DNA from 2 places in the Saccharococcus thermophilus genome. Region 2 is predicted to be linked to the other one. Evidence: riboswitches for the same ligand, from Rfam matches in the RefSeq annotation. Region 2 holds a riboswitch; the other holds the start of a gene.
What was found. Region 2 has a riboswitch for lysine ahead of BDD39_RS11030 (aspartate kinase). Riboswitches for the same ligand answer to the same signal wherever they lie in the genome.
Positions count from the first base shown of each region.

Region 1 (4,626 bases), 370 kb from region 2:
ATTCCATGCTCATCGAATGAATTTCGCATGCTTCTAACGTTGGCCAGTTGTATTCCGGAATTTCGTAATGGCGGCTTTCATACACTTGAAACGCGTGCCCCGCTTCATGGGTGAGCACATCAATATCTCCCGATGTGCCGGTAAAGTTGGAGAAAATAAATGGCGCTTTATAATTTTCGATATAGGTGCAATAGCCGCCGCTCGCTTTTCCTTTTTTCGCGATCAAATCCATCAGCTCATTTTCTATCATGTAACGGAAAAATTCTCCCGTTTCCGGCGACAGTTCTTCATACATCTTTTTCCCGTTTTCGATAATCCAGTCTGCATCCCCTTTTGGCGTCGGGTTGCCGGTTGGGAACACAAACGCTTCATCATAATATTTCAGCTTCTCGACGCCGATGCGTTTCCGCTGCCGCTCGCGCAGCTTCACGGCAATGGGAACGATATACCCTTCCACTTGCTTGCGGAATTTCGCGACCATCTCGGCGTTGTAATCGGTTCGTCCAAGACGTGCATAGCCGAGTTCCACGAAATTTTTAAAGCCAAGTTTTCGAGCGATGGCAGTGCGCACTTTCACAAGCTGATCGTAAATTTCATCAAGCTTTTGCTCATGTTCTTGGAAAAAGGCAAAACGCGCCTCACTCGCCCGCTTGCGCATCTCGCGGTCCGGCGATTCGACAAACGGTTGAAGCTGGGCGAGCGTCCGTTCTTCCCCTTCAAAGAAAATTTTCGCCGAAGCGATTAATTTTGTATACTCGCTCGTCAGTTTATTTTCTTGCTGCAAATCTTCCACAATATCCGGCGAATATGTTTTTAACTGCGTTTCGGCAAGCGCAAACAACTGTTTTCCCCATTTTTCCTCCAGCTGCGCGCGAAACGGCGAGGAAACAAGCGCACGGTAGTAATCGTTCACAAGTCCTTTGACAATTGGTTCCGTTTCATCAAAAAAATCTTGTTCCTGTTTATAAAATTCATCATTCGTATCAATCGTATGCCGGATATGGCAAATGTTTGCCATCGTGCTGAAATCATTGCGAAGCTGATTGATTTCTTTCATCGCTTCATGCTGCTCTTCGACACTCGTTGCCTTGCGAAACGATTGCAGCGCCTGTTGAAATGATGCTTGCATCTTCTCGATATTCGGCCGTTCGTAACGAAACTCAGAAAACTTCAATGCGATCCCTTCCTTTTCTCTTGCTTTCCTTATCTTAGATTCTATTCCATTCTCACACGGAAAATCCTTTTTTTCTAATAAAAAAGCTCGTTGACGAACTTTGTCGAAATTCGTATAATAATGACATCCATTGAATATTTTTTCTTTCTCGTCATGTCTCCGAGATAGAGGCCGCAATGAACAATAGCAAGCGGAAGGAGATACAGAGGGTCGACGAATTTCGCTGAAAAGGTTCGTTGCCGAAGTTTGCGGTGTTCTCTGGCGCCGCAGGCTGAGTCTGCATCTGAACAAGAGCAGCACTGCCGCCGTTAAAAACGGTGGAGCGCTTCGATTGGCAGTTGGAAACGGATGTTTTACACCCGTTGAAAACGCAAGGGTGTATTTTTTTTGGAGATAAAGAAAGCAACAGGAAAGGAGCTCATTTTCATGCAGCAACCAAAGCTAGGATTATGGCTATTAACGGCGCTTGTCTTTGGCAATATGGTCGGTTCAGGAATTTTTATGCTTCCGCGCTCGCTCGCGGAAGCGGCAAGCCCGCTCGGCGTTATTTTCGCGTGGCTGTTAACGGGCGCTGGCGTCTTAATGACGGCGCTTGTCTTTGGCAACTTGGCGATTCGCAAGCCGGAATTAAACGGTGGGCCGCAAATTTATGCAAAAGAATTGTTTCCAAAAGGATCGAACGTCTCGATTCTATCTGGCTTTATGTCCTCATGGGGATATTGGATCGGCAACTTCGCCGGCAACGTGGCAATTATTACGACATTCGCCAGCTATTTATCGACGTTTTTCCCCATTTTAACAAGCAAACAAACATTATTTACGATCGGTTCGCTTGACGTAAAACTAGGAAACTTCCTCACCTTTACCGTTTGCACAGTGTTGCTTTGGGGCATGCATTTCATCATTTTGCGCGGCATTGAAAGTGCGGGAAAGCTGAACTTTCTCGCTACAGCGGCAAAAGTGCTTGGATTTTTCCTATTCATCGTCATTGCTTTATTTGCGTTTGACAAAAGCAACATCGGTTCGTTTGTTGCACCGCGCTATGATGGTGCAGGACATTCGATTGGATTATTAAGTCAAATCAAGAATGCGGCGGTGTCGACATTGTGGGCGTTTATCGGCGTCGAATCGGCGATTGTGTTTGCATCGCGCGCGCGCAAACAAGCCGATGTCAAACGCGCAACAATCCTTGGCTTGTTGATTGCCCTTGCAATTTATATCGGCATTAGTGTGCTTGTCATGGGAGTATTGCCGCAAAAAGAACTCATTCATTCGGAAAAACCGCTTGTTGATGCGATTGTTGCGATTTTAGGCCCAAGCGGCGGCTACGTTCTTGCGGGACTCGGCTTAATCAGCTTGCTCGGCTCGACACTTGGCTGGGTGCTGTTAAGCGCCGAAGTACCGTATCAGGCGGCAAAACAAGGTTTGTTTATTCCAGCATTTTTAAAGGAAAACAAAAAGAAAGTACCAAGCTTTTCTTTAGTTCTTTCGAATGGATTGGCGCAAATCTTTATTTTTTCGACGGTTTCCAACTCGATGTCAGCGGCGTTTGACTTTGTCATTTACATCGCGACATTAGCGTATCTCGTCCCATATTTTATCGCTTCTGTCTTCCAATTAAAGCTGACGCTGACCGGCGAAACATACAAGGGTGCGGCACAGGGCCGCATGATCGATGGAATCGTTGCCGCTCTGGCTACCATTTATTCCGTCTGGGTCATCATCGCCGGCACCGCCGATATCAAAACGTTTATGCTTGGGGTTGTCCTGCTTTTAAGCGGCATTTTCTTCTACCCGCTAGTGAAAAAAGCGGCACAGCAAACAGCAGAAAAACAAAAAATGTCGGCATAACGAAAACGAACGTCCGAAAGCCGCGGACGTTCGTTTTTATATTTTTCTCTTTTCCTCCCCATCAATCACCATTGCCTCCACATCGATAAAATCAACGGGCTGAATCCCCATCGACTGAAAATCTTCTTTCGCCTTTCTAGCAAAGCGATTGTTTGATTTTTGTTCAGCAGCAGTTGTGATAATAGCCGTTTTCATCTTGTCAAAGTTCTGATCGCATAAGCGGATAAACGCTGTTTTCATTCGTTCACTATAAAAGCCAGCTGACATCAATAGCAATTTCGCCATCTCCCCCCTTTCGTCGTGACATGATCATTGCCGTTATTTTACCAAGTTTTAGAGGGAAAGGTAATTCATTTATCGAAATACTATAGAAAAATTTTTAATGAAGGAAGTGGGTTGGATGAATTTACAGAATGCAAAGAAAAAATTGCGCGGCATCACCTCAGAAGATTTGTTTCGCATCCGCTTTGTGAGCGACCCTCAATTCTCCCCAGATGGCGAGAAAGTTATCTTTGTACAAAAAACGATTGATGACGAGCAGGAATATCGCTCTCATCTTTTTCTCTTGACATTAGCGGATGGCAAAGTAAAACAATGGACGTTTGGAAAAGGAAAAGACGCTTTCCCGCGTTGGTCCCCGGATGGAAAAACGATCGCGTTTCTTTCCAACCGCTCCGACAAAACACAAATTTGGCTTCTTCCGACAGATGGCGGGGAAGCGCGCCAGTTAACCGCATTAAAAAACGGAGTGCGCCATCCGTGCTGGTCGCCGGATGGGCGGTTTCTCGTAGCACTCACTTCTCTTGGCAAGGAAGAAACGCTAGAAGAGCGCGAGGAGCAAAACAAAAAAGAGAAAGAAAAACGCAAACTGACACCGCTTATCGTAGATCGGCTACAATACAAATCCGATGCAGCGGGATTTCGCGATGATAAACAAGATGTACTCATTCGCATCAATGTAGAAACAGGCGAGATTCAAGCTCTGACAGACGGCGATGACGAAATCGGCTCATTTGCCATATCCCCTGACAGCAAAACAGTCGCATTTATCGCCAATCGAAGCGATGAGCCTGATTTTACGTTTACGCGCGATATATTTCTCCTTGATATCGACAGCGGAAAAACGACAAAAATCACCGATGGAAAAGGTTTTTTCACTTCGCTGTCTTGGTCTCCGGACGGAAAAACGCTTGCGGCGATTGGGCATGAGCTCGAATATTTAGCCGCTACGTTAAATCGAGTTTGGATTTTTGATCTCGCTGGCGGAGAAAAACGGGCGCTTACCGCCGATTGGGATATGCATGTCGGTGATGCGATGGTAGGTGACATGCATTCCGATGCGCCAAGTCCTGGACTCATTTGGGATAAAGAAGGAAACGGTATGTATTTTCTTGCTTCCGAACGAGGGCGCGTCAACCTTTATCATGTAGCATTGGACGGAACAATTACACCATCTGTAGTCGGCGATTTCCATCTGTATGGATTAACGATTCACCCGCATCAACATATAGCGATTGCGGCAATTAGCAAACCAACCTGTATCGGTGACTTATATACCGTTTCTCTTCACGATGGAAAACGAAACAAACTGACAAATGTGA
Region 1 covers NZ_JAASRS010000001.1:2,487,262-2,491,887, forward strand. Annotated here, with positions in the region: gene BDD39_RS12930 (M3 family oligoendopeptidase) at 1-1,174, opposite strand, end outside; lysine riboswitch at 1,332-1,509, shown strand; gene BDD39_RS12935 (amino acid permease) at 1,601-3,025, shown strand; gene BDD39_RS12940 (hypothetical protein) at 3,062-3,310, opposite strand; gene BDD39_RS12945 (S9 family peptidase) at 3,426-4,626, shown strand, end outside.
Region 1: another riboswitch for lysine. It lies ahead of BDD39_RS12935 (amino acid permease); the one in region 2 lies ahead of BDD39_RS11030 (aspartate kinase).

Region 2 (4,626 bases):
CCCGCTTGTTCATCTTGTTTTGTTGTATGGCTGGATTTGCTTTGTCCGCAATCATATGTCTATGTACCGATGGAGCCTAGCGATGGTGGTGTTAGCCGTGCAATTCGTAACGGGGACATGGCATATGCGCGAGCAAGCATTACAGTTGCCGGCAACCTATCAGTTAGCGTATGATTTACAAAACAGCAAAGAGAAATTCGTTCTGTACACATGGGAAGAAACGCGTGTGCTACAATACTTAGATGTGGATTTTCCCCATAAGGACGTTTTGCACTTTTCATTTTTTTTACAAGACAAAGAGAACTATCAACATGCTAAAATTTATATGACTGGCCATGTTGTGAAAGGATTTCGGGCGCGAGGAGTTCCCCTTGCCGGCCATTTGCGGAGGGTGAAAACATATCGTTCCAGCACGCTGGCAGATCCAGTGTACGGAAACATTACGCTGTATGAATGGATGAATTAACTTGATGGAGTGATTATGATGCATGATCACTTAAAAGAAAAATTAGCCGTGCTTCCGGAGCAGCCGGGATGTTATTTGATGAAGGATAAAAACGGCACAGTAATATACGTTGGCAAAGCAAAAGTGCTGAAAAACCGTGTGCGTTCCTATTTTACCGGCACGCATGACGGAAAAACGCTGCGGCTTGTCAACGAAATTGCCGATTTCGAATATATTGTCACTTCTTCGAACATCGAAGCGCTCATTTTGGAAATGAACTTAATTAAAAAGTACGATCCGAAATATAATGTGATGCTCAAGGGCGACAATAGTTATCCGTTTATCAAGATTACCGCGGAGCAGCATCCTCGCCTAATCATTACACGAAAAGTGAAAAAAGATGGTGGAAAATATTTTGGACCGTATCCGCATGTACAGGCGGCAAATGAAACGAAGAAACTGTTAGACCGCATTTATCCGCTGCGCAAATGTTCAACCATGCCGAACCGAGTTTGTTTATATTACCATATGGGACAATGTCTAGCGCCGTGCGTGCATCCGGTGTCCGAACAGCAAAATAAAGAAATTGTCGAACAAATCGTTCGCTTTTTAAACGGTGGGTATAAAGAAGTAAAAGAAGAGCTCACGAAAAAGATGATGAAAGCAGCCGAAGCGCTCGAATTTGAGCGGGCGAAAGAATACCGCGATCTAATTGCCCATATTGAAGCAACGATGGAAAAGCAGAAGATGACCATGAACGATTTCGTTGATCGCGATGTGTTCGGTTATGCCTATGACAAAGGATGGATGTGCGTACAAGTATTTTTCATTCGTCAAGGCAAGCTGATTGAGCGCGATGCATCGATGTTTCCGATGTATCAAGACCCAGATGAGGAATTGCTGACGTTTTTGGGACAGTTTTATACAAAAGCGAACCACTTTAAGCCGAAAGAAGTCATTTTGCCTGCTGACATTGACGGCGAGCTTGCCGAGCAGCTGCTGGAAGTAACGGTTGTTCAGCCGAAAAGGGGAAAGAAAAAAGAACTTGTTGATTTGGCCAATAAAAACGCGGCAATTGCGTTGAAAGAAAAATTTTATTTAATCGAGCGGGACGAAGAGCGAACGATTAAAGCGGTAGAAAACTTAGGGAAAATATTGGGAATACCTGTGCCACACCGTATTGAGGCGTTTGACAATTCCAACATTCATGGCACCGATCCTGTTTCGGCGATGGTTGTCTTTATCGATGGAAAACCGGAGAAAAAAGAGTACCGCAAATATAAAATCAAAACGGTAGAAGGACCGGATGACTATGAATCGATGCGCGAAGTGGTAAGAAGGCGCTATACTCGCGTGCTAAAAGAAGGTCTTCCGCTTCCTGATTTGATTATTATTGACGGAGGAAAAGGGCATTTAGCTGCGGTAAGGGATGTGCTTGAAAACGAATTAGGACTTGATATTCCGCTCGCTGGGCTTGCAAAAGACGACAAGCATCGCACATCCGAGCTAATCATGGGGAATCCTCCGCAAATCGTTCCATTAGAACGAAACAGCCAAGAGTTTTATTTATTGCAGCGCATTCAAGATGAGGTGCATCGGTTTGCGGTTACATTTCATCGGCAAACGCGCGGAAAAACGATGTTTCACTCTGTGTTAGATGATATTCCTGGAGTTGGGGAAAAGCGGAAAAAAGCATTATTGAAGCATTTCGGATCCATTAAAAACATGAAAGAAGCAACGGTGGAAGAATTGCAACAAGCAAACATTCCGCGCTCCGTTGCCGAAAAAATTTATGAGAAATTGCGAGAATAATATTGTCAACAACATGAAAGTTTGATATGATTGCAATAAATTTCATATTTATACACTTTCAAACGCCGAAGTGAAGATAGAGGTGCGAACTTCAAGAGTACACATCCGGAGGAAAATGAGTTCCGATGACGGATGTGGAAAGGGGAGCGTCGCCGAAGTGGAAAAAGTCTCATTGCTTTTTCCGCTGGTCCTGCGTTTAAGAAATGTAGGACTGTCAAGATGTGATTCATCTTGGAGAGCTATCTCACTGTGCGAGGCGAATTCGCTTTTTTCGTGTTCGTGATGCACAGCAATGAGATTTCTCTCATTGCTGTTTTTTATTTATAAACAATAGGCAAAAGGGTGAAACGTAATGGGAATCATCGTACAAAAATTTGGTGGAACGTCCGTCGGTTCCACCGAAAGAATTCAACATGTCGCTAATCGCGTAATAGAGGAGGTTGAAAAAGGAAATAAAGTTGTCGTTGTTGTTTCGGCTATGGGGAAGACAACCGATAAACTTGTCGATCTGGCCAAACAAATTTCCGCACAGCCGAGCAAGCGGGAAATGGATATGCTGCTTGCAACTGGGGAACAAGTGAGCATTGCCCTTCTTGCCATGGCATTGCATGAAAAGGGATATAAAGCTATTTCATTAACGGGATGGCAGGCCGGGATTACAACGGAAGAAATGCACGGAAACGCCCGCATTACGGGTATCGATACGGCAAGAATCTGCAAGCATCTTGGTGAAGGGGCCATTGTCATTGTCGCCGGATTTCAAGGGGTGACGGAAACAGGGGAAATCACGACGCTCGGTCGCGGCGGTTCCGATACGACGGCGGTGGCGCTGGCGGCGGCGTTAAAAGCGGATAAGTGTGATATTTACACGGATGTAACTGGCGTGTTTACGACCGACCCGCGCTACGTAAAGACAGCACGGAAAATAAAAGAAATTTCCTATGATGAAATGCTAGAATTAGCTAATTTAGGAGCGGGGGTGCTGCACCCGCGCGCGGTGGAATTTGCGAAAAACTATGAAGTGCTGCTTGAGGTGCGCTCAAGTATGGAAAATGAAAGTGGCACAATCGTGAAAGGGGAAGTTTCGATGGAACAGCATTTAATCGTACGGGGAATCGCTTTTGAAGATCAAGTTACTCGAATTACAGTAAATGGAATTGGAAACAGCTTACATGCATTGCCGACTATTTTTACGGCACTCGCAAAGCGCGGCATTAATGTGGACATCATCATTCAAAGCGCGGAGAAGGCAGACACTACGTCTGTTTCTTTTTCGATTCGCACGGAGGATTTGCCGGAAACGCTTCAAGTGTTGCAATCGCTTGAAGGGGTAAACGTACAATATGAAAGCGGATTGGCCAAAGTATCGATCGTCGGTTCCGGCATGATTTCGAATCCGGGAGTGGCGGCGCGCATGTTTGAAGTGCTAGCGGGCCAGAATATTGAAATCAAAATGGTTAGCACGTCGGAAATTAAAATTTCTACTGTCATCGATGAGAAAAATATGGTTCGAGCAGTCGAAGCGCTCCATGAAGCGTTTGGGCTTGCCGAAGAAGCAGCGGCAGCGCGCGCATAAAATGAAAGAAGCCTGCTCCGGACAGGCTTCTTTCATTATTCTATCTCCTGTTTAAGGTCCCATTTAATGATGATAAGCACTTTATTTTCCCGCTTTTTTTGTTGTTCGAACGCTTCGGTGACAAAGCGCTTTTGTTGCTCAATTTGCTGGGCAAGAAAACCTGCTTCTAACTGGAAGGTGCAATGCTCATGAAGAGCAAGCCGCGCGGCAATAATGGTGCCGGACAGTTCGACGTGAAGTTCATCTTTGTGTTCTTCGACAACAGAAAGCGTTCCCCATCCGGCCTTTTCAAAAAAAGTGATCACATCGGACAATGTCGCGAGCGGGTAATGGCGCGCTAAACTTTTTCCGGCCCAATATAAAATGCTGGCCGTTTCTTTTCCCAGCAATTCCGGAAGGACAACTTGCCGGAGAAGTTCCGCGCCGAACGCGGAAATAGAAATGTCTTCTAATGCCTTATATTGTTCTTCTAGCGTTGGCAGTTTCACATGATTCCCCTCTTTCTATCCATTCATCATTATAGCGAAATAGAAGGGGACGTGCATTATCTTTCTCGTTGTTTTTCGTTGCGATTTTCATATGAAAATGTTTGAACATTTTATGAATTTGTTTTCTTGACGCTTGTACAATGTGGGGGTACAATGAATGTGACACAATGATTCATGGAAATGGAAGCCGTTACATTTCACTCATTGTGGATGGGGAGCACACGATTTTTTCACTGTTATTCGTTAAAGGGGGTTTACATATGGCAGGAAATCGCGAATTTTATTACCGTCGGCTTCATTCGCTG
Region 2 covers NZ_JAASRS010000001.1:2,117,524-2,122,149, reverse strand. Annotated here, with positions in the region: gene BDD39_RS16445 (hypothetical protein) at 1-466, shown strand, start outside; gene uvrC (excinuclease ABC subunit UvrC) at 485-2,257, shown strand; lysine riboswitch at 2,327-2,507, shown strand; gene BDD39_RS11030 (aspartate kinase) at 2,610-3,833, shown strand; gene BDD39_RS11025 (DUF2507 domain-containing protein) at 3,869-4,321, opposite strand; gene BDD39_RS11020 (succinate dehydrogenase cytochrome b558 subunit) at 4,582-4,626, shown strand, end outside.